4 regions of the Sodalis ligni genome follow, and region 2 is predicted to be linked to each of the others. Evidence: predicted binding sites of a transcription regulator. Region 2 holds the regulator's gene; each other region holds the start of a gene.
The links. The regulator PurR, encoded in region 2, represses purine synthesis genes. The targets are predictions, from matches to a motif close to CANGCAAACGTTTGCNTG.
Positions count from the first base shown of each region.

Region 1: purE (5-(carboxyamino)imidazole ribonucleotide mutase) is a predicted target of PurR. The motif match lies at 3,434-3,451, and genes of this name have one in related genera.
Region 3: carA (glutamine-hydrolyzing carbamoyl-phosphate synthase small subunit) is a predicted target of PurR. The motif match lies at 4,831-4,848, and genes of this name have one in related genera.
Region 4: galS (HTH-type transcriptional regulator GalS) is a predicted target of PurR. The motif match lies at 4,793-4,810, and genes of this name have one in related genera.

Region 1 is NZ_CP075169.1:1,516,154-1,523,606, reverse strand. It holds gene ybcJ (ribosome-associated protein YbcJ) at 1-49, shown strand, start outside; partial or broken gene cysS (cysteine--tRNA ligase) at 318-1,711, opposite strand; gene ppiB (peptidylprolyl isomerase B) at 2,070-2,564, shown strand; gene GTU79_RS07095 (UDP-2,3-diacylglucosamine diphosphatase) at 2,576-3,304, shown strand; gene purE (5-(carboxyamino)imidazole ribonucleotide mutase) at 3,544-4,053, shown strand; gene purK (5-(carboxyamino)imidazole ribonucleotide synthase) at 4,050-5,126, shown strand; gene GTU79_RS07080 (ankyrin repeat domain-containing protein) at 5,349-6,176, opposite strand; gene GTU79_RS31320 (ankyrin repeat domain-containing protein) at 6,173-6,376, opposite strand; partial or broken gene GTU79_RS31315 (ankyrin repeat domain-containing protein) at 6,441-6,641, opposite strand; gene GTU79_RS31310 (ankyrin repeat domain-containing protein) at 6,551-6,814, opposite strand; gene GTU79_RS07060 (hypothetical protein) at 7,338-7,453, opposite strand, start outside.
Region 2 is NZ_CP075169.1:3,087,719-3,095,171, reverse strand. It holds gene GTU79_RS30395 (C40 family peptidase) at 97-939, shown strand; gene cydH (cytochrome bd-I oxidase subunit CydH) at 965-1,054, opposite strand; gene purR (HTH-type transcriptional repressor PurR) at 1,254-2,270, shown strand; partial or broken gene cfa (cyclopropane fatty acyl phospholipid synthase) at 2,697-3,847, shown strand; partial or broken gene GTU79_RS14340 (riboflavin synthase subunit alpha) at 3,949-4,602, opposite strand; gene GTU79_RS14335 (MATE family efflux transporter) at 4,855-6,228, shown strand; tRNA gene GTU79_RS14330 (tRNA-Val) at 6,395-6,470, shown strand; tRNA gene GTU79_RS14325 (tRNA-Val) at 6,479-6,555, shown strand; gene pykF (pyruvate kinase PykF) at 7,111-7,453, shown strand, end outside.
Region 3 is NZ_CP075169.1:5,007,213-5,014,665, reverse strand. It holds gene ileS (isoleucine--tRNA ligase) at 1-1,479, shown strand, start outside; gene lspA (signal peptidase II) at 1,479-1,985, shown strand; gene fkpB (FKBP-type peptidyl-prolyl cis-trans isomerase) at 1,991-2,464, shown strand; gene ispH (4-hydroxy-3-methylbut-2-enyl diphosphate reductase) at 2,445-3,395, shown strand; gene dapB (4-hydroxy-tetrahydrodipicolinate reductase) at 3,786-4,607, shown strand; gene carA (glutamine-hydrolyzing carbamoyl-phosphate synthase small subunit) at 5,070-6,218, shown strand; gene carB (carbamoyl-phosphate synthase large subunit) at 6,233-7,453, shown strand, end outside.
Region 4 is NZ_CP075169.1:4,007,655-4,015,107, forward strand. It holds gene mglC (galactose/methyl galactoside ABC transporter permease MglC) at 1-810, opposite strand, end outside; gene mglA (galactose/methyl galactoside ABC transporter ATP-binding protein MglA) at 828-2,306, opposite strand; gene mglB (galactose/glucose ABC transporter substrate-binding protein MglB) at 2,417-3,418, opposite strand; gene galS (HTH-type transcriptional regulator GalS) at 3,630-4,670, opposite strand; gene pmrB (two-component system sensor histidine kinase PmrB) at 4,996-6,048, opposite strand; gene pmrA (two-component system response regulator PmrA) at 6,078-6,752, opposite strand; partial or broken gene eptA (phosphoethanolamine transferase EptA) at 6,749-7,453, opposite strand, start outside.

The DNA.
Region 1 (7,453 bases), 1.6 Mb from region 2:
CAATCAGCAGGTGGAATTTCTCGGCCAGGTGGTGAAGATCGTTGAATAAACCTGCTTATTAACGAGAACTGCCGGCAGGACGGCGCTACTTTCCGCCCGGTTGGATTCAATCAACGCCAGGCAGGCAATCCGGGGATCAGACACTTGCCCTCTCCCCGGACCGCGTATCCTTCGGCATATTCCCCTACCCCTCCTGCAATAGTGAAATAATACCTCCCAACGGGTCCATACCATTGACCAACGCCTTAGAAGGCCGTTGCGCAATGGCGGCCGATCGCGGCCGGCTTGGGCCTTCTGGCGCGTTTTCGTTCGCCTTTCTAGCCGCGGCGCCAGATAGTGCCCTGAGCACTGTCTTCCAGTACGATACCCATGTCGGTGAGCTGTTTTCGCGCCTGGTCCGCCAGGGCCCAGTTTTTCTCTTTGCGGGCATCATTACGCTGTTTAATCAGGGCTTCAATCTGTGCGGTTTCGTCATCGTCGGTTTGGGCGCCGTGCTGCAGAAACTGTTCCGGGTCCTGGGACAGCAGGCCGAGAACATGGCCCAACTGGCGCAACGCGGCGGCCAGCCCCGCGGCTTCACGGGGATTCTCCGCCTTGAGGCGATTGACTTCCCGCGCCATTTCGAACAGTACCGAGTAGGCTTCCGGCGTATTGAAATCATCGTCCATGGCGGCAACGAACTGCGCCAGGAAAGCTTCGCCGCCCGCCGGCGGGGTTTGGGGATCGGCTCCGCGCAGGGCGATATAAAGACGTTCGAGGGAGGATCGCGCCTGCTTGAGGTTTTCCTCGCTGTAGTTCAATTGGCTGCGGTAATGTCCCGACATCAGGAAATAACGCACCGTTTCAGCGTCATAATATTTCAGCACATCACGCACGGTGAAAAAATTATTCAGGGATTTGGACATCTTTTCCCTGTCCACCATCACCATGCCGGAATGCATCCAGTAGTTCACATAGGGCCCCTCATGGGCACAGGTGGACTGGGCGATTTCATTTTCATGGTGGGGGAACATCAAATCCGATCCGCCGCCGTGAATATCAAAATGATTACCGAGCTGTTTGCAGTTCATGGCCGAACATTCGATATGCCAGCCCGGGCGGCCTTGCCCCCAGGGTGAAGGCCAACTGGGTTCGCCGGCCTTGGACATCTTCCACAGCACGAAGTCCATGGGGTTGCGTTTGACATCGGCCACTTCCACCCGCGCGCCGGCCTGAAGCTGTTCCAGGTCCTGGCGCGACAGCTCGCCATAGGACGGATCGGTATCCACGGCAAACATCACGTCTCCATTGGCGGCGATATAGGCGTGCTCCTTGCCGATGAGCGTTTCCACCATTTCGATGATATCCGCCATGTGGAACGTGGCGCGGGGTTCGCTGTCGGGGCGCGCGATATTCAGCTTATCGAAATCCCGATACATCTCGCCGATCATTCTGGAGGTGAGTTGATCGATGGTTTCTTTATTTTGCGCCGCGCGGTGAATAATCTTGTCGTCGATATCGGTGATATTTCGCACGTAATCCACTTCATACCCTTTGAAGCGCAGGTAGCGGGTGACGACGTCGAAAGCCACGAAGGTCCGGCCGTGGCCGATATGACAAAGGTCATAAACAGTGATACCGCACACGTACATACCGACTTTTCCGGCATGAATAGGTTTGAATTCCTCTTTTGTCTGGTCAGGGTATTAAAATCTTCAGCATCTACATTCATTCCATGGTAGTAACAGGTACGTGTGCATACCGACAGGTTTAGACAGATTGTTCATGCAACGGGGTATTGAACCCTGAAGACGTTGGGAATGCAAGACCAGGCGCCAAGCGAGCCCGGAGGGCTATGCCACGGACTATGCCATGATCGAAAAGCAACCGTTTTGCGGGGGATTTGGCCGGGCATATTAACAGAAACCGGTGTTATCTGCTGTGTATGCTGACTCCACGCCGGACTTATGTTATAAATTCGGTCTGTTTCCCTGGCAGTGAATATACCCGTCATCTTTCACGTTGCCGCCCTGGCGCAACATGAAATCAATAGGGTATAACTCCTTTTCTGACTCGTAGGACAACTATTTATGGTCACTTTCCACACTAATCACGGCGATATCGTCATTAATACTTTCGCCGACAAGGCACCGTTAACCGTCGAGAATTTCCTGAATTACTGCCGTAGCGGCTTTTATGATAATACCATTTTCCATCGTGTCATTAACGGTTTTATGATTCAAGGCGGCGGTTTTGAGCCAGGCATGGCGCAAAAAGCCACCAAGGCGACCATCAAAAACGAGGCCAACAACGGTTTGAAAAACAACCGCGGCACGCTTGCAATGGCGCGGACCAACGATCCCCATTCCGCCACCGCGCAGTTTTTCATTAACCTGGTGGACAATGACTTTTTGAATTTCCGCTCTGAAAATGCCGACGGCTGGGGCTATTGCGTTTTCGCCGAAGTCTCCGACGGCCTGGATGTAGTGGATAAAATCAAAAATGTCCCCACCGGCCGCAGCGGCATGCATCAGGATGTGCCTAAAGAAGATGTCATTATCACCAGCGTGACGGTGGAAGAATAAACACTGCTGCAATGGCAACCTTATTTATTGCGGATCTTCATCTAAGTCATAAAGAACCGGCGATCACCGCCGGTTTTCTGCATTTTTTACAGCGGCAAGCGATCCACGCCGACGCGCTCTATATCCTGGGCGACCTGTTCGAGGCCTGGATTGGGGACGACGATCCCGCGCCGCTGCATCGCGAAGTCGCCGCGGCGTTGCACGCGCTGCATAAAAAGGGCATCCCGTGCTTTTTTATCCACGGCAACCGTGATTTCCTGCTGGGCCGGCGTTTCGCCGATGCCTGCGGCATGACCATACTGCCCGAAGAGCAACGACTGGAATTATACGATCGCCGAATCCTTGTTTTGCACGGAGATACCCTGTGTACCGATGATGTGCGCTATCAGCGTTACCGGCGACGCGTCAACCGGCATTGGCTGCAGCGATTATTTCTGGCGCTGCCGCTGCGCTGGCGCCTGCGAATCGCCGATCGGATGCGCGCCGGCAGCCGGCAGGCCAACCAGGCAAAATCCCCGGACATCATGGATGTCAACCCGCAGGCGGTGGCCGCCGTCGCCGAGCGCCATGGAGTGGACTGGCTGATTCACGGCCATACCCACCGCCCGGCCATCCACATCCAGCAACTGTCCTCGGGCCAGCTCCATCGGGCGGTGCTGGGCGCCTGGCACCATCAGGGTTCCATGATCAAGGTCAGCCGGGAGAGTATCGAACTGATTGAATTCCCTTTCGAGGGATAGCCGGCGCAAAATTCTTTCCTCCCATACGTCAGCTATGTCTGAAACAGGTGCTGGGAATGTTATCGGCGCCTCTTTTCCATTGGTCCGCGTTAGGTGATATATGTGATCTATAATTCTGCTTTAACAGGATACGCAACCGTTTTCCTCGCCCGTGACACATGATATGCTCTACGCCCTCTTTTACCGGCATCCCGGCGTGACGGGGGTCGTTTTAGCGCAACCACAGGAGCATTCCGTCCATGCAAGCCAATCCTGCCCTGGCAAAAATCGCCATCGTTATGGGATCCAAAAGCGACTGGGGAACCATGCAGTTCGCCGCGGACATTCTCACTTCCCTGCAGGTCCCCTTTCAGGCGGAAATCGTCTCTGCGCACCGCACGCCGGATAAGCTGTTTGAATATGCCCAGGGAGCGGCGGCGGCGGGAATCCAGGTGATCATCGCCGGGGCGGGGGGCGCGGCCCACCTGCCGGGCATGTTGGCGGCAAAAACCCTGCTGCCGGTGCTGGGGGTGCCGGTGCAGAGCGCGGCGCTGAGCGGCGTGGACAGCCTTTATTCCATCGTGCAGATGCCTCGCGGCATACCGGTGGGCACCCTGGCCATCGGCAAGGCCGGCGCCGCCAATGCCGCATTGCTGGCGGCACAGATACTTGCTTTGCATGACCAGGCGTTGTCGGACCGTTTGGCGGCCTGGCGGCAGGCGCAAACCGATGAGGTTCTGGCCCATCCCGACCCGCGGGAGGATGCATGAAGCCGGTTTGTGTTTTAGGCAACGGCCAGCTGGGGCGCATGCTGCGTCAGGCAGGCGAACCCCTGGGCATACAGGTATTCCCGGTGGGTCTGGAGGCGGAGCCTGAATCGGTGCCGTTCCAGCAAAGCGTGATTACCGCTGAAATCGAACGCTGGCCCGAAACGCCGCTGACCCTGGAGCTGGCGCGCCATAAGGCGTTTGTTAACCGGGATATTTTTCCGCGTCTGGCTGACCGCCTGACGCAAAAACAATTGCTGGACCAGCTCGGGCTGTCCACCGCGCCATGGGAAGAGCTCAGTGGGGCGGCGCAGTGGCCGCAGGTGTTCAATTCCTTTGGTGATTTGGCTATCGTCAAACGCCGCGTGGGCGGTTATGACGGACGCGGTCAGTGGCGACTCACTCCCGGCGAAGAAGCGGACCTGCCTCAAGAGTGTTATGGAAGCTGTATTGTCGAACAGGGCATCCCCTTCTCCGGCGAGGTATCGTTAATCGGCGCCCGCGGGTTTGACGGCGGCAGCGTTTTTTATCCGCTGACCCATAACCTGCATCAGGACGGCATCCTGCGCGCCAGCGTCGCGCTACCGCAGCCGGACGCCGCGTTGCAGCATCGGGCGGAGCTTATGCTGTCGGCCATTATGCATGAACTGAATTACGTCGGCGTGATGGCGATGGAGTGTTTTATTCTCGGCAATGATTTATTGATTAACGAGCTGGCGCCGCGGGTGCACAACAGCGGCCACTGGACGCAAAACGGCGCCTCCATCAGCCAGTTCGAGCTGCATTTGCGCGCCATCCTGGATTTACCGCTGCCAAAACCGGTTGTCAACGCGCCGTCGGTGATGGTGAATCTAATCGGAACAGGCGTCGACGAAAGCTGGCTTAAGGATGCCCTGGTGCATTTGCACTGGTATGAGAAAGAGGTGCGTCCCGGTCGTAAGGTGGGCCACCTTAACCTCAATCATCCCGACCGTGATGTTTTGCATCGCAGCCTTACGCGGTTGGCGCCACAGTTGCCAGAGGAGTATCAGCGCGGGCTGCATTGGGCGCAGCAACGGCTGGCAGAGCTGCTGTGATCTTGCCGTCGCTTGACCAATAAAGGCCTTTTTATCGGGCCTGAAGCATTTGACTAAATAGCTTTGCGCATTAATGCTTCACTTCTCATCGTGCAGGGCCAGCGCTGGCGGGATGTCATCTCCCGCAAGTGTAGCGCTAATATGAAAAGCTATTTAGGTGCCGCCGGTGAGAGAAATGCTCTCTCCGATTCGATTTAAATATATAGCCGATACAGGCTACTTTTAGTAGTACGGCAATCTGAACCAGCTTATTTTATTCATCAAATTCACGGGTGACATTATTCTTTTTGTTTTTATGGCCAAGTTCAGTATTTTCGCTATGATTAAAAGCTTTGCCGTATTATAGTCCGATTTATTAATAGCCATGAAAAAAGCAGTTTTGCCAATGAGATCTTTCACGTTTGAATCGATGTCTTTACGCTTAACAAATAATTCAATGAATTCTGTATGACCTCCTATTATAGCCACCATTAGCGCAGTCTCTCCCTTGAGGTTTGCTTTATTGATATCAACAGTCGCACAATCAAGCAATAATTTCACAATCTCAATATGCTTATGTTCCGTTGCGACAATCAGGGCGGTCGAACCATTCCTGTTTACACAGTTAATGTCAATCTCCGTTCTGTTAAGAAGTGATTTTACCATGTCTTTGCGCCCAGAACGCACAGCGAGCATTAAAGCAGAATCGCCTCTTTTCAGGTAATTGATATCAATATCCATTCTATTAAGCAATAATTTTACTGTTTCGTTGCACCCCCTACTCACAGCGAGCGTTAAAGCAGAATTGCCAAAATAATCAGTAAGGTTGGTATCAATATCCGTGTTATCAAGCATTAATTTTACGATTTCACTGTGCCCTTTGTCGGCCGCGCGCATTAAAGCAGAATATCCAGATTCATTTATATGGTTAATTTTGATATCCCTCATCTTAAGCAACAACTTTACAATTTCACTATATCCTTTCTCCGCCGCGCCTATTAAAGCGGAATATCCATTTTCAGTGGCATGATTAATGTTAATTCCCGCCCTATTAAGCAGTTCTTCAACTATTTCATTGTGCCCCTAGACGCAGCAAGAATTAAAGCAGATAACCCCACTTTATTCGTATGGTTGATATCTATATCACTTCTATTCAGTAACCACTCTGTTGTCTCACGCTGTCCCAACGCAGCAGCGTAGATCAATGCTGAATCGCCCGTTTTATCAGCAGCGCCTACATTGATTGATCCATGATCAAGTAATAATTTCACTATTTTATTTTGATTTTTAATATTGCTTTATTTAAAGCTGTAACTCCATCATCATTTTCAAGATTTATTTGAATCTCCGGCCTTTTATTATCCATTCTACCACTTTTGTTTGTCCAGTCGCTGCAGCCAATATCAAAGAAGAATTTCCAGAACTGTCCACTTGATTTATATTTATCAACTCACAGTTAAGTAATAATTTGATAATTTCACCATGTTTTTCCTTAATTGCGGTAGACAGAGCGGTGGCCCCATCCTTATTTTGTAGTTGAAATCAATCTCTGCTCTTTTAAGCAGCGATTGAACTAAATTAATTTGATTACCATGAACCGCGTGTAATAAAACGCTGTTTGTATTAAAATCCACTTGATTAACATCAACATCTTGTCTGGTCAGTAGCAATTCGGCGATTTGAAAATTCTGGTATATAGCAGCCAGCATTAAAGGTGTTTGTCCACGATCATCCTTACAATCAGCGATAATGCTTTTTCATTTAACAACAAAGAAGACATTTCGAAACTTTGCTTTACGACAGCCAAATGCAAAGCGCTGCGGTTTCTATTGTCTTTATCATTGATATTAACGTTAGATTTTTCAATATTTTTTAGCCATATCCATATCTGTATAATTAATTGACAACATAAGTATGGTGTGGCCATTTTAGAACGAAAAGTATTATCAATTTCTGAATCTTTCAAAAAATCGTCAGTGCCGCATAGATTTTTCACTGTCACAGGATGTGAAGACAGGCAATGTTTGGCTAACCCATTCAGGTTGAAAATGAATGCTAATTTCGTTTAAATCTGTATTATTAATTGTGAAAAGCAACAATTCATCTTCGATTGACCCAGCTATTTTTTCCCGCTCAACACGCCGAGAGACATAGGTTTACGGATATTATGCTCTTTGTCTTCAAAAATAAAACCGCCGGCATTAACTATTTCAAACTTATCATCACGAATCATCATGGTTTTGCGTAACCAGAAGGACTCTGTTCCGATGATAACGTTTCAGCTAAGGCACAGTTAATGGCATCTGCATTAGGCTTTAATGACATACAATAATCATTGTTGCAGGAAA
Region 2 (7,453 bases):
GCATTTATAACCCCTCTTTGGGGCCACAGAGGATAGCGTTAATCATGCGTTTATGCTTTACGCTTTTGTGTTGCTTTTACTCAGTTATTTTTCAATTTGGCGCATGCCGCGCCCAATGCCGGTATCAATGCCGACCAGCGAAAATCACAGTCCAGTACGGCTAAAACAGGTGACCGACGCAAACGAAAACCTCTTAAAGAGGTGTTGAAGATAACCAAAAAAAGCAAACCGGTGACCGAGCAGAAAATCACCCGTCATAGCACAGACAAACCAAAAGAGCTCGTTGCTGAAAAAAGCAGCAATAAAAAATTACATTCCATACCCGTCGCCAAAGCGAAAGAGCCGGCCGTCGAAAAAAACCACGTTAAAAAATTGCACCCAATCCCCCCCGAAAAAAAAATAGCCAATTTTACCCCGCCGAAAAAAGGCTACAAAAAGGGTTACGGCAGGCATCGGATGAAAGAAAGCGCCACGCTCGATCTCATTGCCAACGACCAACCCATCATCATGAGCGACAGCCACAAAAAACGCTATCAACATGCCAAATTGACGGCGATGAACAAGCTGATGTCCCAGATGGGCAAGCCTTATCGCTGGGGCGGCATGTCACCCAATACCGGGTTCGATTGCAGCGGCCTGATCTATTATGCTTATAAGGACGTGGTACGGATTCATATGCCCCGTACCGCCAATGAAATGTTCCATTTACGCGATGCGGCGCCGGTGAAGAAAGACGATCTGGAAAGCGGCGATTTGGTTTTCTTCCATATCACCAACCGCGGCGCGGCGGATCATGTGGGCGTTTATTTGGGCAACGGACGGTTTATCGAATCCCCCCGCACCGGCCGCGATATCCGCATCAGCTATCTGAATGAAGATTATTGGGCGGATCACTATGTCGGCGCCCGCCGGGTCGTGACGCCGAAAACCATTCGCTGAAAGGAAAAAAAGGCGCCTGGGCGCCTTAATTCATTACCGCGGTAAAGCTGAACGCAATGATCACCAGCAAGGAAAATACCGTGGTCATTAATGACAATTTGAAATCGCTGCTCATCACTTCTCCTTATCACTACACCTGTCGCTGAACGGGATATCTTTACACCCGTAGGTTGTAAGCAGTGTCGCATAACCCGATTAAAAAAGCTTGCCGGGCAGCAACTCCCGAGCATATTTATCTTTATCGCTTTCACTTTAGTGCCGAATCAAGGAAAATTGGCGGTTTATTTATTTCGGCGTACAGGAGTTCTACACGCATGGCAACCATTAAAGACGTGGCGAAACGCGCCGGGGTATCCACCACCACGGTGTCACATGTCATCAATAAGACGCGATTTGTGGCGCAAGAGACCAAGATCGCCGTTTTGGAGGCCATCGGGCAGCTGCACTATTCCCCCAGCGACGTGGCGCGCAGCCTTAAGATCAACCGCACAAAATCCATCGGCCTGCTGGCCAGCTCAAGCGAAGCGCCCTACTTCGCGGAAATTATCGAGTCGATTGAGCACCACTGTTTTGTGCGGGGATATACCCTTGTGCTGTGCAACTCCCATAACGATCTGAACAAACAGGGCGCCTATCTGGCGATGCTGGCGCAAAAACGGGTGGACGGGTTGCTGGTGATGTGCGCCGAATATCCCGAACCGTTGCTGAATATGCTGGAAGAGTATCGCCATATCCCCATGGTGGTCATGGATTGGGGCGAAGCTCGCCGGGATTTCACCGATACCATTATCGACAATGCCTTCGCCGGAGGTTACATGGCGACCCGCTATCTGCTTTCCCGGGGGCATCGCGATATCGGCGCCATACCCGGCCAACTGGCGCGTAATACCGGGGGCGGACGTCATCGCGGCTACCTGCGGGCCCTGGAGGAAGCCGGCATCGCCATTCCCCATCAATGGATTGTGCAGGGGGATTTCGAACCGGAATCCGGCTATCAGGCCATGAAACTCATTCTGTCCAGGCCGCAAAGGCCCACGGCGGTATTTTGCGGCGGTGATATCATGGCCATGGGTGCAATGTGCGCCATTGATGAAATGGGCATGAAGGTTCCCGATGACATCTCAATTATCGGTTATGATAATGTGCGCAATTCGTGCTTTTTTACCCCGTCATTGACTACCATTCATCAGCCCAAAGAAGAGCTGGGCGAGGCCGCGCTGACCATGCTGCTGGACCGTATCACCAGCAAACGGGAAAACGCCAGGATTATCGAAGTGCATCCCGCCCTGATTGTACGCCGTTCGGTGGCCGACGGCCCGTTTCGCTCCTGAAGGGCGGCACACGGCCTCCTGAGCCCCTTATCAAAGGTGATTCGCTCCCGAATGTAATAATATATTTCATACCGCCGAATGTGCCTGATGAGTTATTGTTCCGATAGGAAATCATTAACTTATCTGTGAAATACATTATTCTGTCAGCTATTGTCTAAACCGGAATGCAGGCTTATACTCAATATCGTTAACAAATATAACGAGTTGTCTAATAATTTTGCTTTAAAAGAATGTCGTGTTTTTACATGGCGTCATCCTATTTATGAAGCGCCCGTCTGACAAACAGTCTATTGGTGTTTTTATATTCCTCTGTTTATTGTGGTACATCCGACACCACGGATACCCGTGGATGATTATAAAAGCCCGCAGGTATCGGCTACGCTTTTCCTGACGGGGTTATAACAGAAGAAAGGTGATGGAGAAGCTATGAGTTCCTCGTGTGTTGAAGACCTGAGCTTTCATGATAATGCTTGGTATCGAATCATCCATGAAATGCTTGCTGAGGCAGGTGTAAAGATCAACGGAGCAAGGCCGTTTGATATTCATGTCAAGAACCCGGAATTTTTAAACGCGTGCTAGAGGACGGGTCATTGGGGTTGGGTGAAAGTTACATGGACGGCTGGTGGGAATGCGAGCGACTGGATATCTTTTTTCAGCGCGTTTTAAGAGCCGGTTTGGAAAATAAGCTTCCCCGGCATTTCAAGGATGTTATGCGCGTTGCCGCCGCGCGGCTCATGAATCTTCAGTCTAAAAAACGGGCTTGGATTGTCGGCAAAGAGCATTATGACCTCGGTAATGATCTGTTCAGCCTGATGCTGGATCCCTATATGCAGTATTCGTGCGGCTATTGGAACAAGGCCACCACCCTGGAGGAAGCGCAGCAGGACAAGCTTAGGATGATCTGCGAAAAGCTGCAGTTGAGACCGGGCATGACGCTGCTGGATGTGGGCTGCGGCTGGGGCGGGCTTGCCGCTTATGCGGCCAAGAACTACGGTGTTTCGGTTCAGGGGGTGACTATCTCCGCTGAACAGCAGAAACTGGCGCAGGATCGCTGCGAAGGTTTGGACGTCACTATCTCTCTGCAGGATTACCGCGACCTCAACGTGCAATTCGACCGTATCGTTTCGGTAGGCATGTTTGAGCACGTAGGTCCGAAAAATTACGCCACCTATTTCGACGTAATTGATCGCAACCTGAAACGCGACGGCCTTTTCCTGCTCCATACCATCGGCTCCAACCAGACCGATATGAACGTGGACCCCTGGATCGACAAGTACATCTTCCCCAATGGCTGCCTCCCTTCCGTGCAGCACATCGCACGGGCCAGCGAGAAGCATTTTGTTATGGAGGACTGGCATAATTTCGGTGCCGATTATGACAAAACGCTGATGGCCTGGTATGAACGTTTTCTCGCCGCCTGGCCGACGTTATCAGGAAATTATTCGGATCGGTTCTTTCGGATGTTCTGCTACTACCTGAATGCCTGTGCCGGCGCTTTTCGCGCCCGTAACATCCATTTATGGCAGGTATTGTTCAGCCCGCAAGGGGTTGAAGGCGGGATTCGTGTGCCCCGCTAAGCGTTCATTGCGGTACGTTCTTTTGGACTTTCCGCTCCAACGCTTTATTGCCCTGGACGGGCAATAAAGCGTCCCTATCCCCACTGTCGGGATATAGCGTTTTACCTCATTTTCACTTCGTGTCCGGCAGCGACGGCCAGTGCGGCCTCCCGCTGCGCCAAGACCCGTTCAACGGTGTCCACAACCGCCTGGGTTTGCGGATCGATTTCAATATTCACCCGGTTTCCCAGGCGTTTCTTGCCAAGTGTTGTCCTGGTGAGGGTTTCGGGAATCAAATGGACGCAAAATTTATCCGCGGCAACCTCTCCGATGGTCAGGCTGATGCCGTCGATACCGATATAGCCTTTGTACAGCACATATTTCATCAACTCCTTGTCCGGCATTTTAAACCAAATCTGCCGGTTGTTTTCCGAGGTGGCGATTTTAACGATTTCCGCGCTGCACATGATATGGCCGGACATGACATGGCCGCCAATCTCGGCGTTGAACGTAGCGGCACGCTCCACGTTCACCTCATCCCCCACCTGTAATTCCCCGAGGTTGGTAATGCGCAGCGTTTCTTTCATCAAGTCGAAGCTCGCCACATCTCCCTTGATGGCGCTCACCGTCAGTCAGCAGCCGTTGTGGGCCACCGATGCCCCGGTCTCAAGCCCGTCCAGCAGCGCCGGCGGCAGTTTAATGTAATGCGTGCGGAAGTTGGTTTTTTCATCAATTTCCACCACCGACGCGGTGCCCTGAACAATACCCGTAAACATGGCCTTGACCTCTTTTAATGACACCTTAAAAAGATGGGTATTATATTGCCCCAATTTCAGGTGAAAACCAAATACCCTCCCGCGGCGAAACGCTATGCACGGAAAATGTGCATTATTGCACTGGTATAAAGCAGGGAATCCATTACACTATGCCTCAGAAACGCCGCATAAATTACCGCTTAAATTCACCCATAATCATTAATTTATCTGCAGCTTGTATTATTTTTAATCCATAACTTCATAGGTGCCTGCGTGCAGAAGTATTTCCTCGAGGCGCGTACATTATTGTCGCTGGCCTTACCGGTTATCCTTGCGCAAATCGCTCAAACCGCCATGGGCGTGGTGGATACCGTGATGTCCGGCTCCGTAAGCGCCACCGACATGGCCGCCGTCGCCGTCGGTACTTCCATCTGGCTGCCCGCTATTTTATTCGGCCACGGTCTTATCATGGCGCTAACGCCGGTCATTGCCCAACTAAACGGTTCCGGCCGGCGCGATCGCATCGCCTTTCAAGTGCGCCAAGGGTTTTGGCTGGCCTTGTCCGTCTCGCTGCTGATTATGTTCCTTTTGTATCATTCCAGGTTTGTCATCGGCAGGATGCATCGTGTCGATCCCGCCCTGGCGCAAAAAGCCGTCGCCTATCTGCATTTTCTGCTGCTCGGGGCGCCGGGGTATCTGTTTTTCCAGGTGCTGCGCGGCCAATGCGAAGGTCTTTCCAAAACCAAGCCAGGCATGGTCATCGGTTTCCTCGGCCTGGCGGCAAATATCCCGATCAATTATGTGTTTATCTACGGCAAGCTGGGTATGCCGGCCCTGGGCGGTGTGGGCTGTGGCATCGCCACGGCGTCGGTGTATTGGATTATGTTTGGGGTAATGTGGCTGTATGTGCTCCGGGCCGGCACCTTTGCGGATTTCCGTACCGCCGTCGCTATCGTGCTGCCGCACTGGCCGACCCTGCGGCGTTTGTGCTCGCTGGGATTGCCGGTGGCATCCTCGCTCTTTTTCGAGGTGACGCTGTTTGCCGTGGTGGCGCTGCTGGTGACGCCGCTGGGCATTGTGTCCGTTGCCGGTCATCAAATCGCCCTGAACTTCAGCGCGCTGATGTTCGTACTGCCCTTGTCAATCGGGGTGGCGGCCACGATCCGCGTGGGCTTCCGCCTGGGTGAAAACAAGGTGGACGAAGCGCGGGTCGCCGCCTGGACCAGCCTGGCCGCCGGCGTGATGCTGGCCTGCGTGACGGCGATACTCACCTACCGGTTCCGGGTGCATATCGCCAGCTGGTATAATGCCACCCCGGCGGTAGTGAGCATGGCATCGCATTTGATGTCCCTGGCGGCGCTTTATCAGATTTCCGACTCAATCCAGGTCATTGGCAACGGCATCCTGCGCGGTTACAAAGACACCCGGTCGATATTTTTTATCACTTTTACCGCTTACTGGCTGCTGGGCCTGCCCTGCGGCTATGTTCTGGCGCTGACGGACTATGCGGTCCCCGCCATGGGCCCCAGCGGTTTCTGGATAGGTTTTATTATCGGCCTGACCTCGGCGGCAATCATGATGTCAATGCGCATACGCTGGCTGCAACGTCAGCCGCCGCTGCAGATTCTCCACCGCGCGGCGCGCTGAAACCATCGCTGGCAACGCGTCCCGGCGTGGACAAAAAAACGGCTTCCTGCACATTACGTCGGCAGTTGGATGACCTGGCGGGGAAAAAACGGTTTTTCCCCTTGCAAGGGTTGATAATGCCCGTTAATATTCGTCCCGCTGTCAGACTGGCAGTGTTGTCCGGTATGCGTTCTTAGCTCAGTTGGTTAGAGCACCACCTTGACATGGTGGGGTCGATGGTTCGAGTCCATTAGAACGCACCATCCTTAGTGCGTCCGTAGCTCAGCTGGTTAGAGCACCACCTTGACATGGTGGGGGTCGGTGGTTCGAGTCCACTCGGACGCACCATATCCATTGTTTCCTTTCTTTTCTGATTTAACCCCTTTTTCCGTTTAAACTTCCATCTCACCCCATCATCAGGCCGTTTGCGCCGATGCTTTAATATATTTGTAACATGGGACGGTTGGACATGAGTTAATTCCGTAGTACATATGTACAATAGTTGAAAACAAAATTTTGCGTATATGCCAAAAAGTCGCTTTTGACGCCTAAAGCATTATTTGCGCTGTTTTTATCTTGTGTCCGCCGCCTCAATAACTATAATACGAAACGTTATTTCAATTGAATGGTTTCAGCCGATTGATTAGCCCCATACTAATTAAAATAGTCTTGCCTGTTAAACGTCCCCGCTTTACCGGGCGACTTGTTTACATTTTTTCATCTCTTTCTCACTTTTGTCACCTATCCTTGAACGTAGGGAACAGGCTCGCCGAGCTGCATATTTTCATCGTCGATACTCACCGGCGATACACCAGATTCATCATCCATCACAACTTGCAGATACCATTGTTATGAAAAGACAAAATTGTTTGTACCATAGGCCCGAAATCTGAATCCGTAGAGATGCTGACCAAACTGCTGGACGCCGGCATGAACGTTATGCGTCTGAATTTTTCCCACGGCGACTATGAAGAACATGGTCAACGTATCAAGAATCTGCGATCCATCCTGGCAAACACGGGCAAAAAAGCGGCTATCCTCCTGGATACCAAAGGCCCGGAAATTCGCACCATGAAATTGGAAAACGGCAGCGACGTTTCGCTGTTGGCCGGCCAGAGCTTTACCTTTACCACCGATCAAAGCGTTATCGGCAACAAGGAACGCGTTGCGGTGACCTACACCGGCTTCCCGCAGGATCTTTCCATCGGCAACACCGTTTTGGTGGATGACGGTTTACTGGGCATGG
Region 3 (7,453 bases), 1.9 Mb from region 2:
TGGGGCCAGGCCCGCATCGAGAATATGGTGGCCAACCGCCCCGACTGGTGTATCTCGCGCCAGCGCACCTGGGGCGTGCCGATGTCGCTGTTCGTGCATAAAAACACCGAGGAGCTCCATCCGCGCACCCTGGAATTGATGGAAGAAGTGGCGAAACGGGTAGAGCAGCAGGGTATCCAGGCCTGGTGGGATTTGGATCCGGCGGAGCTGCTGGGGGCCGAGGCGGCCGACTATGTCAAGGTGCCCGATACGCTGGATGTCTGGTTTGATTCGGGATCCACCCATTCGTCGGTGGTGGCGGTGCGGCCCGAGTTCGCCGGCCACGAGCCGGACATGTACCTGGAAGGCTCCGATCAGCACCGCGGCTGGTTTATGTCATCGCTGATGATCTCCTCCGCCATGAAAGGCAGGGCCCCGTACCGCCAGGTGCTGACCCATGGCTTCACCGTCGACGGACAGGGCCGTAAAATGTCCAAATCCATCGGCAACACCGTCAGTCCGCAGCAGGTGATGGACAAGCTGGGGGCGGATATTCTTCGCTTGTGGGTCGCTTCCACCGATTATACCGGTGAAATCGCGGTATCGGATGAGATCCTCAAGCGCTCCGCCGATTCCTATCGGCGCATACGTAATACCGCGCGCTTCCTGCTGGCCAACCTGAACGGCTTCGACCCGGCGCTGCACAGCGTTAAGCCGGAAGATATGGTGGTGCTGGATCGCTGGGCCGTGGGCCGGGCGCAGGCGGCTCAGGCCGACATTATCGCCGCCTACGACAGCTATGACCTGCATAACGTCGTGCAGCGCATGATGCAGTTCTGCTCGGTGGAAATGGGCTCTTTCTATCTTGATATCATCAAGGACCGGCAGTACACCACCAAGGCAGACAGTATCGCCCGCCGCAGCTGCCAAACCGCCCTGTACCATATCGCCGAGGCGCTGGTGCGCTGGATGGCGCCGATTCTCTCCTTTACCGCCGACGAGATCTGGAGCTTTATGCCCGGAAAACGCCAGCAGTACGTCTTTACTGAAGAGTGGTATGACGGCCTGTTCGGGCTGGACGAAGGCGAGACCATGAACGATGCTTACTGGGAGCAGGTGCTGAAAGTACGCGGCGAAGTGAATAAAGTGCTGGAGCAGGCCCGTGCCGATAAGCGTATCGGCGGTTCCCTGGAGGCCAGCGTCATCCTGTACGCCGATGAGTCCCTGGCGCCGACCCTGAGCGCCCTGGGAGAGGAGCTCTATTTCGCCCTGTTGACGTCCCGGGCGGAAGTGGCGGATTACGGCGCGGCGGGCGATGATGCCCTGCAGGCCGAAGGCCTGAAAGGGCTGAAAATTGCACTGGCGAATGCCGAGGGCCGGAAGTGTCCCCGCTGTTGGCATTTTGAGACGGATATCGGCGCCGACCCCGAACATCCGGAAATCTGCGGCCGCTGCGTCACCAATGTGGCGGGCGCCGGCGAAGAGCGTAAGTTTGTCTGATGAAAACACCCCTGATGTCAACCGGATTGCGCTGGCTGTGGCTGGCGGTAGTGGTACTGGTCATTGATCTTGGCACCAAGCAGTGGATTATGACGCACTTTATGCTGCATGAAACGATGGCGATCATACCCTCTGTGAATTTTTTCTATGCACAGAATTTCGGCGCGGCCTTCAGCTTCCTGGCGGATAAAGGCGGCTGGCAGCGCTGGCTGTTTGCGCTGATTGCCCTGGTTATCGCCATTGCGCTGCTGTTTATGATGTACCGGTCGGATTATCGGCAACGGATGTCCAACTGCGCCTATGCCCTGATTATCGGCGGCGCGTTGGGCAACCTGTCCGATCGGCTGGTGCACGGCGTGGTGATTGACTTTATTGACGTCTATGTCAATGAATGGCACTGGCCGACGTTCAATGTGGCGGATTCCGCCATTTGTATCGGTGCGGTATTGATCGTGCTGGAAGGGTTCTTCCGCCCTTCCGATCGGGCCGCCAAGCAGAAAGGCTGAGTATCATGACCGAACAGGTGCAGTCCGACAGCGCGGTGCTGTTGCATTTCGATCTCAAGCTTGAGGACGGTACCCTGGCGGAATCCACTCGCCGGGAGAATAAACCGGCGCTGTTCCGCCTGGGGGATCAGAGCCTGTCGAAGGGGTTGGAGCAGGCGCTGCTGGGATTGCGGGTGGGGGATAAAAAATCCTTTTCCCTGGGTCCCGAAGAGGCGTTCGGGCCCTCGAATCCCGATTTGGTCCAATTTTTCTCGCCGCGGGATTTTCTGGATACCGGCGTGCCGGAAGCGGGCACCATCATGCTGTTTACCGCCATGAACGGTAATGAAATGCCTGGGGTGGTCCTGGCGGTGACGGATGAATCCGTCACGGTGGATTTCAACAATCCGCTGGCCGGCCGCCGGGTTTATTTTGATATCGATGTCTTGGCTATCGATCCGGAGCAGGAGGAGGATAAAAATGCGCATATTGCTGGCTAACCCCCGCGGATTCTGCGCCGGTGTCGACCGGGCAATCAGTATTGTGGAGCGGGCGCTGGAAATCTACGGCGCCCCCATCTATGTCCGCCATGAAGTAGTGCACAACCGCTATGTGGTGGATGCGCTGCGCGCCGGCGGCGCGATCTTCATTGAACAAATCGATGAAGTGCCGGACGGCTCCATACTGATTTTTTCCGCCCACGGCGTATCGCAGGCGGTGCGCAACGAGGCGAAGAATCGGGATCTGACGGTATTCGACGCCACCTGTCCCCTGGTGACCAAGGTGCATATGGAGGTGGCGCGCGCCAGCCGCAAAGGCACTGAGGCGATTCTCATCGGCCATGCCGGGCATCCTGAAGTGGAAGGCACCATGGGGCAATACAGCAATCCGCAGGGCGGCATGTATCTGGTGGAATCGCCGGCGGATGTCCGCAAGCTGCAGGTCAAGGACGAGGCCAATCTCACGTTCATGACCCAGACCACGCTTTCCGTCGACGATACCTCCGAGGTTATCGATGCTCTGCGTGGACGCTTTCCCCAGATCATCGGCCCACGTAAGGACGATATCTGCTACGCCACCACCAATCGCCAGGAAGCAGTGCGAGACTTGGCGTCCGAGGCGGACATCGTGCTGGTGGTGGGCTCAAGAAACTCCTCCAACTCCAACCGGCTGGCGGAACTGGCCCAACGGGCGGGTAAGCCGGCCTATCTCATCGATACCGCCGCGGATATCCAGGAGAGCTGGCTGCGGGGCATGGCGGTGGTGGGCGTGACCGCCGGGGCCTCTGCACCGGATGTGCTGGTGAAGGCGGTGATTGAGCGTTTACGTGCCTTGGGCGGCGTAGATGTCGAGGAGCGCCAGGGACGGGAAGAGAATATCGTGTTCGAAGTGCCGAAAGAACTGCGGGTAAAAGTGCAGATTGTGGAATAAGCCGGACGACTATCCCATTGTGCTGAAAAACCGCTCGGGGTTAATCAGGCGGGACAGGACGATAGAAGAGTAAACCGTCCGCGCCAAGAACCAAAACGCCGTCAGGGGCTGGCCGAAGGGTACCCCTCAGGGATGAGGGGCATAATCGCGCGGATCGAGCGCACAGGGACGTATTTACAGCAGGGTTGCCGTTTCGCTACGATCCGGCATATTGTTCCCACTGAACACATTGCTCTTCAGTCAAATGAATAAAAATTCATTTTACCCTTAGTCATTTCCGCTAATATCCCTCCTTTTTTATCATATTATCCTTATCACCGGTTAAATAAACTGGCGGCGGCCGGCGCCTCCGGTTAACCTGACACTGATTTTTCACTTAGCAGAGAGAGCATGGATATGACACCAATCCGCATAGCCGTCGTCGGGGCAGGGGGCCGCATGGGCCGGCAATTGATCCAGGCGGTGCAACAATCCCAATCCGCTTGCCTGGGGGCGGCGGTTGAGCGTGAAGGCTCAAGCCTGATGGGTACCGATGCCGGCGAACTGGCGGGTTTAGGTCATATTGATGTCAGGGTCGGCCATAGCCTGGACGCGGTAAAAGACCGGTTTGACATATTGATTGATTTTACCCGCCCCGAAGGCACCCTGGAATACCTGGCTTTTTGCCAAACCCATGGCAAAGGCATGATTATCGGCACCACCGGCTTTGATGAGCGGCAAAAAGACCTCATTCAACAGGCGTCTCGGGATATTCCCGTTGTTTTTGCCGCTAATTTCAGCGTCGGCGTGAACGTAATGCTAAAGTTGCTTGAAAAGACCGCCCGGGTGATGGGTGAGTATTGCGACATCGAAATAATCGAGGCGCATCACCGCCATAAGGTGGATGCCCCCTCCGGTACTGCCCTTGCCATGGGCGAAACCATTGCCGGAGCCTTGGGACGCCAGCTGAAGGATTGCGCCGTGTACAGCCGCGAGGGCCATACCGGCGAGCGTAAGCCCCATACCATCGGCTTTGCCACCGTGCGCGCGGGTGATATAGTGGGTGAGCATACGGCGATGTTTGCGGATATCGGCGAGCGGGTAGAGATAAGCCATAAGGCTTCCAGCCGCATGACCTTTGCCAATGGCGCCGTTCGCGCGGCGATATGGCTGAATGGTAAAAAAGCCGGGCTCTATAATATGGCCGATGTGCTCGATCTCGGTAATTTATAGACAGAAAAAAATATATATGCGAATGATGTATTTTTATGCCTATGATTTTAATAAGATATATTTGGCCATTTTTAAAATTTTTTAAAAATATACGCTTACCTGTTTTTTTTCATCAAAATCGTTATAAATAGCGTTTTTAAGAAGTATTTTTCATTAAAACCTTCGCGTTCCCGCCAAAAACGTTCCTGGCGGGAAAATGCTTCATTGATATTCCCTGTTTTGTCAGGCAACCGATTACTTTTGCTCTTTTACAGTGCTTTTTAACCGGTTCGCTCTGCTTAATAGGTGAAATGACGATTAATTGAATGAATTATTGTTGCGGGGTAGACAAGTGCCCTATGCATCATTAAAATGCGCCCAATTTGCCAAAAATCCACCTTGAAGGTGTTTTTGCATTGATTTAGACCGTTAAATCTGAATTAATATGCAAATACAATGACTGAATATTCCTTGGAGGGTGTTTTGATAAAGTCAGCGCTATTGGTTCTGGAAGACGGAACCCAATTCCACGGTCGGGCCATCGGGGCAGAGGGTACGGCAGTGGGGGAAGTGGTCTTCAACACCTCGATGACCGGATATCAAGAAATTCTCACCGATCCCTCCTACTCCCGCCAAATCGTTACTCTCACTTATCCCCATATCGGCAATGTCGGCACCAATCCAGAAGATGAAGAATCCTCCTGCATTCAGGCCGAGGGCCTGGTTATCCGGGACTTGCCGCTGATAGCGAGCAATTTCCGCAGCACCGGCTCCCTGTCTGACTATCTTAAAAAGAATAACGTAGTGGGCATCGCCGATATCGATACGCGTAAGCTGACCCGGCTGCTGCGGGAAAAAGGGGCGCAAAACGGCTGTATCATCGCAGGCGATGCTCCCGATGCCGGGCTGGCGCTGCAAAAAGCGCGGCAATTCCCGGGTCTGAAGGGCATGGATCTGGCAAAGGAAGTCAGCACCACCGAACAATATCCCTGGACCCAGGGCAGCTGGCGTCTTGAAGGCGGCCTGCCGGCCCCTGCTTGCGCCGACTCCCTGCCGTTCCATGTGGTGGCTTACGATTACGGCATAAAACGCAATATCATGCGCCTTCTGGTGGATCGCGGCTGCCGCCTGACGGTGGTGCCGGCGCAGACCCCGGCGGCGGACGTCCTGGCAATGAACCCGGACGGCATCTTCCTGGCGAACGGTCCCGGCGATCCGGAGCCTTGCGATTACGCTATCGCCGCCATTAAAACCTTTCTTGAAACCGACATACCGGTGTTCGGCATCTGCCTGGGGCATCAGCTGCTGGCGCTGGCCAGCGGCGCCAAGACCCTGAAAATGAAATTCGGCCACCACGGCGGCAACCATCCGGTGAAGGATTTGGACGCCAACCGGGTAATGATAACCGCGCAGAACCATGGTTTCGCCGTGGATGAAACGTCGCTGCCGCCTACGCTGCGGGTCACTCATGTCTCGCTGTTCGACGGTTCGCTGCAGGGCATTTGCCGCACCGATAAACCGGCGTTCAGCTTCCAGGGGCACCCGGAGGCCAGCCCCGGCCCCCATGACGCGGGTCCGCTGTTCGATCACTTTATAGAATTGATTAAGTCATATCGTTCTCAGGCGAAATAATCAGGAGCCAAGCAATGCCAAAACGTACAGATTTAACCAGTATCCTGATTCTGGGTGCCGGCCCGATAGTCATCGGCCAGGCGTGCGAGTTCGATTATTCCGGCGCGCAGGCCTGCAAGGCGCTGCGTGAAGAAGGTTACCGGGTGGTGCTGGTGAATTCCAACCCGGCCACCATCATGACCGACCCCGATATGGCGGATGCCACCTATATCGAACCCATACACTGGGAAGTGGTGCGCAAAATCATCGAGAAAGAGCGTCCCGACGCCATACTGCCCACCATGGGCGGCCAGACGGCGCTGAACTGCGCGCTGGATCTGGAGCGTGAAGGGGTGCTGGCGGAATTCGGCGTCACCATGATAGGCGCCACCGCCGACGCCATTGATAAAGCGGAGGATCGGCGCCGCTTTGACCAGGCCATGAAAAAAATCGGCCTGGAAACCGCCCGTTCCGGCATTGCCCATAATATGGAAGAAGCGCTGGCGGTGGCCGCCGACGTGGGGTTCCCCTGTATTATCCGCCCTTCCTTTACCATGGGCGGCTCCGGCGGCGGTATTGCCTACAATCGGGAAGAGTTCGAGGAAATCTGCGAACGCGGCCTCGATCTCTCCCCCACCACCGAACTGCTGATCGATGAGTCGCTCATTGGCTGGAAAGAGTATGAGATGGAGGTGGTGCGGGACAAAAACGACAACTGCATTATCGTCTGCTCCATTGAAAATATGGACGCCATGGGCATCCACACCGGCGATTCCATTACCGTCGCGCCGGCGCAGACCCTCACCGACAAAGAGTATCAAATCATGCGTAACGCCTCCATGGCGGTACTGCGTGAAATCGGCGTGGAAACCGGCGGATCGAACGTGCAGTTCTCGGTGAATCCGGAAAACGGCCGGCTGATTATTATCGAAATGAATCCGCGCGTATCCCGCTCATCCGCACTGGCGTCGAAAGCCACCGGTTTCCCCATCGCCAAGGTGGCCGCCAAGCTGGCGGTGGGTTATACCCTGGATGAGCTGATGAACGACATTACCGGCGGACGCACGCCGGCCTCCTTCGAGCCCTCCATCGATTATGTCGTCACCAAGATACCCCGCTTCAACTTCGAGAAATTCGCCGGGGCCAACGATCGGCTGACCACCCAGATGAAATCCGTAGGGGAAGTCATGGCCATCGGCCGCACCCAGCAGGAGTCGCTGCAAAAAGCGCTGCGCGGGCTGGAGGTGGGCGCCACC
Region 4 (7,453 bases), 920 kb from region 2:
CCCCTTGATAATATACTGCCAGTAAGGGTTAACCCCGATATAAGTCAGCCCATAGTTGATAACCGTAAAGATAATCACCCCGGTAATCACCCCGGCGATAGTCCCCACCCCGCCCGAAAATGACACGCCGCCCACCACGCAAGCCGCGATGGCATCCAACTCATACATAAAGCCCAGATTATTGGTGGCGCTGCCGATACGGCCCGCCTCCAGAAAACCGCCGAAAGCATAAAACGCCCCGGACAAAGCATAAATCAAAATCAGGTTAAGCGGCACATTCACGCCCGACACCTTCGCCGCCTCAGGATTACCGCCGATGGCGAAAATATTCTTGCCAAAGCGGGTCTTATTCCACAATATCCAGACACAAACCGTGGCAATGGCCGCGTAAAAGGTAATATACGACAGCTTGAACTCGCCAAATTGCAGAAATCCCTGCGTAAATTTCGAGAAATGAGTATCAAAGCCGGCGATAGGCGATGCGCCGACAAAGTTGTAATACAGCGAGTTGATACCATACACAATGGTCATGGTACCCAAGGTGGTAATAAACGGCGTCACGTGCAGGTAAGCAATAACCAGACCGTTCACCAGCCCGATTATCGCACCGATAATGCAGACGGTCAGGATAACCAGTGGAATCGGCACGGTATGCAGATCGGGGAACACCTTATTGACGTTATCCATGGCCTGAAGCAACGTGGCCGACACCACCGCCGCCAGACCCACTTGGCGCCCGGCCGACAGGTCGGTCCCCTGGTCGCCCTCTTTTAAGTAAGTGAGCAGGCTTTTCTTATTTAACGCATTCATAATAAGAACCCTTAAAATTAAAGATGCACGGAAGCAAGACGTAAAATTTCGTTCTGGGAGGTCTCTTTGGTATTGACAATCCCCGCCATCAGACCATTACTCATTACCAAAATACGGTCGGTAATTCCCAACAATTCCGGCATCTCCGACGAAATAATAATAATGCCTTTACCCCGCTTTGCCAGTTCAGTAATCAATTGATAAATTTCAAATTTTGCGCCAACGTCAATACCGCGGGTCGGTTCATCCATCAGCAGGATTTCCGGCTGGGTCAATAGCCAGCGGCCGATAATCACCTTTTGCTGGTTGCCGCCGGACAACGAACCGATATTGGTTTTATGACCGGGGGTTTTAACCCGCATTGAGTCTATTACCCACTGTATATCGCTTTTCATGCGGGTATTGCTTAATAACCCGATTTTGTTTTTATAATTACGGATATTGGAAATCAATGAATTAAAACCCACGTCCAGGAACGCGTAGATGCCGGTGGCCCGCCGCTCTTCGGTCACCAGGGCAAAACCATTATTAATGGCCTCGTTGGCGCTCTTGTTTTTAATGGGCTTGCCGTGCAGGGTTATGGTGCCGGAGGATCTTTCTCGGATACCGAACAGCGCCTCGACGATATCGGTGCGTTTAGCCCCCACCAGTCCGGCGATGCCGAGGATTTCCCCTTTATGCAGATCGAAGCTGATATCGCGTATGGACGGCTGGCGTAGCGAGGTCAAATCCTTGACTTCAAGAATCACTTCCCCCTGCTCTCCTTCAACACGATCCGGGAAACGCTGGCTGAGTTCGCGTCCCACCATCATCGCGATAATCTGATCCATCGTCAGGCCTTCCACCTGCCGGGTAGCAATCCACTGCCCGTCGCGCAGTATGGTTATTTCATCGCACAGCTGAAATATCTCCTCCAGCTTGTGGGAGATGTAAACGATGCCGCAACCCCGCGCCTTCAGTTTACGAATGATGCTGAAAAGATGGCTGACTTCACGTTCGGTCAACGATGACGTGGGTTCGTCCATAATGACGATTTTGGCATCGTAGGAAAAGGCTTTGGCGATTTCCACCATTTGCATTTGTGAAATAGACAAGTTGGCGACTTTTTCGTAGGGATCGATATCGATGTCCAGCTCTTCGAAAATAGTCTTGGTATCGCGGTACATTTTTTTCTGATCGACGAACATGCCCTTGAGGGGATAACGGCCTAGCCACATATTGTCCATTACGGTGCGTTGCAATACCAGGTTCAGTTCCTGGTGCACCATGGAAACGCCATGCTCCAGCGCCTCCTTGGAATTCTTGAAATTGACTTCCTGCCCTTGAAAGACAATTGTTCCGGAATCTTTGCTGTAAATACCAAATAGGCACTTTAATAAAGTGGATTTTCCCGCACCGTTTTCTCCCATTAATGCATGAACGGAATGCGAGTGAACTTTCAGGTTCACATTATCCAATGCTTTGACGCCAGGGAATGACTTACTGATATTGGTCATTTCCAGCAGCCACTCACGGGGCTGTTCGGTCGTAATGTCGGCCACGATAATACCCGGCTAAATTTGATACAGATAAAATCCCCGGCGCGGAATGACGCCGGGGAGTCAGACTATTTCTTGGTGAATTGCGTTAAGTTATCTTTGTCGACGCCTACATAAGGGATACGGACGATTTTATCTTCCAGTTTCCATTTGGTGCCGTCGGCGGCCGGTTTGCCCGCCGCCAGGTTCTTCGCCAAATCGAAGGTGGCTCTTGCCTGGTTGTTGGCGTCGTTCAGCACAGTACCCGCCATGGCGCCGGATTTAACCAATGCCAGAGCTTCAGGGAGGGCGTCCACGCCAAAGACCGGGATAGCCGTTTTGCTATGGGCTTTTAATGCTTCAACCGCACCCATGGCCATGGCATCGTTATTAGCGATAATCACTTCAATCTTGTCGGCATTGGGGCCGGACAGCCAGGCATCGGTTTTATCCTTGGCCTGCGCGGTATCCCACATGGCGGTATCCAGCTGCAACTGCTGGGTTTTCAGCTTTTCCTGCTCATTAAGGGTTTTGACCACATAGGTGGTGCGGGCTTCAGCATCGGGATGTCCCGGTTCGCCTTTTAGCAGAACGTACTGGATGGTGCCGTCTTTATTCAAGTCCCATTGCGGGTTGGCGCGCCAATGCTTGGCGATCAGTTCGCCCTGGATAATACCGGACTCTTTGGAGTCGGTGCCGACATAATACGCTTTGTCATAGCTGTCGAGATCTTTGCGGCTCGGTTCCTTATTATAAAATACCACCGGAATACCGGCGCCGCGGGCTTTGGAAATAATCACCGGCGCAGCGGCCGGGTCAACCAGGTTTATTGCCAGCGCTTTAACGCCTTTGGCAATCAGCACGTCTACCTGGTCGTTTTGTTTGGACTGGTCGTTTTGGGAGTCATTCATCAACAGCTGAACGCCGGTGCTCTCTTTGGCGTCTTTCTCCAGGGCTTTACGAACCTCCGACATAAAGTTGTCATCGTATTTATAAATAGTTACCCCGATACGGGTGTCGGCAGCCCGCGCCACGACTGAAAATAACAGTCCGGCGGCCACGGCGGTAAGAACAAAAGCCTTTTTATTCATTAGATTCTCCGGAAATTTGTAAGGTTACGTTTTGGGTAGAACAATTTCCAAATACTCATACACCGGTAATGCCAGCAAAGAGAGCAAAGGCCGGGGTAAAATTTTCAGGGTCCGGCTGGACAAGTGTTTTGTCCATGTCAGGCGTAAAACATGGCTAGCATAAAGGGATAAATGTTAATAAACTGTGAATATTCTCACACTTTGAAAACGGTTACATCTCATCTTGTGATGAGGAAGTGATCGCCGCCACATTTCGCAGCGGAGCCACCGAATGGCGGCGAACCACCGTCGGCATAAACAGATGGGTCTGCTTGGGATCCAGCAGCCCGGCGGTACCTTGCAGCGCCAATTCGGTGGCCGCCACCGCCATGGCGAAAATCGGGTACCGTATGGTGGGGAGGTGCGGGCTGGAATAACGGGAAATGGGGGTATCGCCGAATCCCACCACCGAGAATTGATTCGGCACCGCAATGCCGTTTTCCCGCAGGGTGGCCAGCGCCCCCACCGCCATGGCGTCGTTATAGACAAACACCGCCGTCAATTGTTGATTACGGCCGAGCAGCTCCACCATGGCCGCTTCTCCTCCCTGCAAATCCGGCGAGGCCAGCACCTGCCAGCTTTGCGGCGGCGTAATGCCCTCTTCCTGCATCACTTGCAAATAGCCCTGGTGCCGCTGCGCCTCATCTTCTATGGGATGATTGGAGCCGATATAGCCAATCTGCCGATGCCCCTGTTTTATCAATGTCCGGCTGGCCATCAGGGCGCCGCTGACGTTATCCAGCCCGACACAGCGGTGTTCATAGCCCGGAATGATCCGGTTTATCAGCACCATGCCCGGCTCCCGCTCCATGAAAGGAATCAATTCCTCGTCGGAGAGGATTTTGGCATGCACCACCAGCGCGCTGCAGCGCTGGCGAATCAGAACCTCAATGGCGTGCCGCTCTTTTTCCGCCTGGTGATAGCTGTTGCTGATCAGCACATTCTTTTTATGGCGCTGCGCCACCGTATCCACCGCCTTTACCAGCGCGCCGAAAAAGGGATCGGACACATCCATCACCACCACGCCGATGGTGTCGCTGCTTTGCGTGGCCAGCGCCTGCGCGTTGGCATTGGGACGATAGCCCAACTCATTCACCGCCTTCATCACCCGGTCACGGGCTTCCTTGCTGGCGATGGCGCTGTCATTTAATACTCGTGAAACGGTCGCCACCGAGACTCCGGCCAACCGCGCCACATCACGTATGGTGATCATGTCATCCCCTGTTATTTATGACGTCCGCCCAGGATAATATTTGACCAAACGGGTGAAGCACGTTTTGTTCAGGCACCGGTGGTGTTACCCATTGCCGTCACAGGTCTGAAACATAAGGCGCTATCCTAACCGTTTTCTTGCCGCCGCAGCGTGAAACAGCTCACAGGACCGAAAGCGCTTACATAAGAAAAACGGAATCGCTTTTATCGGGGAAAAAAGAGGCGTCGCCGCGAGCGTTTATGAGCAAACGGGAAGATATCCGGAAGGAAACAGTTGCTGTGCCAAGTCAGCCAAGGCGGCTAAAAGGGGATGAAGAAGCGAGAGGTCAGAGGGACTCCGGCAGCAGCAGGCGGGCGATGGTGCCCGGGATATCCTGCCGATTGACCAGTTCAAATTTGCCGTTGTGCAGTTGGGCAATGCGCGTCACGATGCTTAAGCCCAGACCGATACCGTTAAAGCGCTGATCCATGCGGACGAATTTTTTCGTCAGCTCCACGGCCTTGGCAGGATCAATCCCCTGTCCCTGATCAATCACTTCCAGCAGAATGCTGCCATCTTCGTTGCGCGCCAGCCGGATATCGATTTGGCTCTCTTGCGGGCCGTAACGGTGGGCATTTTCCACCAGATTGCGCAGCAGCAGGCGTATAAGTATCGCATTGCCCTGCAGCAGGATTTCTTCTTCCGGCAGGATCCAGCACAGGGTTTGCCGGTGCAGCCGCGCCATTTCCTCCAGTTCCTCCCGCTGCGGCGCGATTACATCCGCCATCAGTTTCACCGTCTGGTAATGGCCGGAAGTAAAATCATGCCGGATACGGGCCAGCATCAACAACTGCTCCACGGTATAGGACATATTGTCTACCCGCTCAATCAGCGGCTGGTTATCGACGGCGGCCTGTTTTTCCTGCAATTCCAGGTGCAGCCGGATACCGGCCAGGGGCGTTCGCAGCTCATGGGCCACATCGGAGGTGAATTGGCGGTCCTGCTGCAGCGTGTCGTTGAGCCTCGCGAGCAGCTGATTAAGACTGCGGGTGACGGCAATGACTTCTTTGATGTTGCTTTGTTCCGGCAGCGGTTCGAAATTCTCGGCGCCGCGCTTTTGCAACGCATTCTGCAAGCGGGAAAGGGGCAATGTTATCCAGCTCACCGCCTGAAAACAAAACAGCAGGGTGACGATGATCATCATCAGCGCCGGCACGCTTAATGCGGCAATAGCCTCGCGGATCTCCTGGTTGACGTGATCGTTGCGCACACTTTCCGCCAGCGTGCGGTTCACCAGCAGATCAATCTGTTCTTTGCTTTCGTGCCACAGCCAGATGACGGTAATAAACTGGCAGCATAATAAAATAATGCCCAGTACCACAATTAACCGCCAGCGCATGCTGATAAGCGGGGGCGCGGAGGAAGGCGTCACGTGTTTTCACCGTTTTCCTTGATAAGCAGATAACCGAAACCGCGCAGAGTGCGGATCCTGTCTTTGCCAATCTTTTGCCGCAGGTTGTGGATATGGACTTCCAGGGAATTGGATGAGGGATCGTCGTCCCAGTTATACAGGTCCTGATGAAGTATTTCCCGGTGGATGCGGTGCCCGGCGCGCAGCATCAGGCGGGAGAGGATGGCGAACTCCTTCGGCGTGATATCGATGGGGCTGCCGTTGACGGTAACCTCATGACTGTTTAAATCCAGCGAAATATTATCCACGCAAATATAATTGTTGCTTACGCCCTGGTGACGCCGGATAACCGCCCGCGCCCGCGCCAATAATTCGGCCAGGGCAAAGGGTTTGATAAGATAATCGTCCGCGCCGAAATTCAGCCCGCTGACCCGCTGATCCAGACCGTCCCGGGCGGTAAGAATCAATACCGGTACGTCGTTGCCTTTTTTTCGCCATTTCACCAACAGCGACATGCCATCCCCGTCCGGCAAGCCTAAATCAAGGATTACCAGGCTATAGGGGGCGGTTTCCATCAGGTTTTCCGCTTCGCGCATGCTGCCCGCGCAATCGCTGGCATAGCCTTCCTGTTGCAGCGCCAGCTGCAGACCCTCCTGCAGAAACCTGTCGTCTTCGATGATCAGAATTTTCATGATTGCGTCATCCTGCAGGGTTGCACGATATCCAGGGCCGGCTGATAGAGTTTGGTACCCACATTCATGAGTCCGAGCAGGGTGGCAAAAAGATTGTCCTGGGAGTACGCCTGCTGTTTAGCCCGGCTTCTCAAGCAATCATCCTCGATACCCTGCGCCTGGACAAAAGAGGGCGACATCCATAACAGCATCGGGATGTGGGTCTGCTGCGCCGGCGCCACGGCATAAGGCATACCGTGCAAAAACAGCCCGTTTTCACCCAGAGATTCTCCGTGATCGGATAAATACACCAGGGCGGTATTGAATTTGTCCTGATGGGCCTGTAACAGCTTTATGCTCTTGTCCAACAGGTAATCAATATAGACGATTGTATTGTCATAAGTGTTCACCAGCGCCTGATTTGAACATTTTTGTATCTCATTTGTATCGCAGGTAGGTGAAAAAGCCGCCTGGGCGGCCTGATAACGCTGATAATAGGAGGGGCCGTGGCTGCCCATGGTATGCAGGACGATGACGGTATCATTATTTTGCTCATTGATATAAGCATCAAGATTATGGAGCAGCGCCTCGTCCAGGCATACCCCATCGCTGCAAAACTGCGGCAGATCCTTCCACTTCGACAAATCTTCGGTGGCGACGCGGTTGCAGACATATTTACAGCCGCCGTCGTTTTCACGCCATAAAATATTGACGTGCGCGCG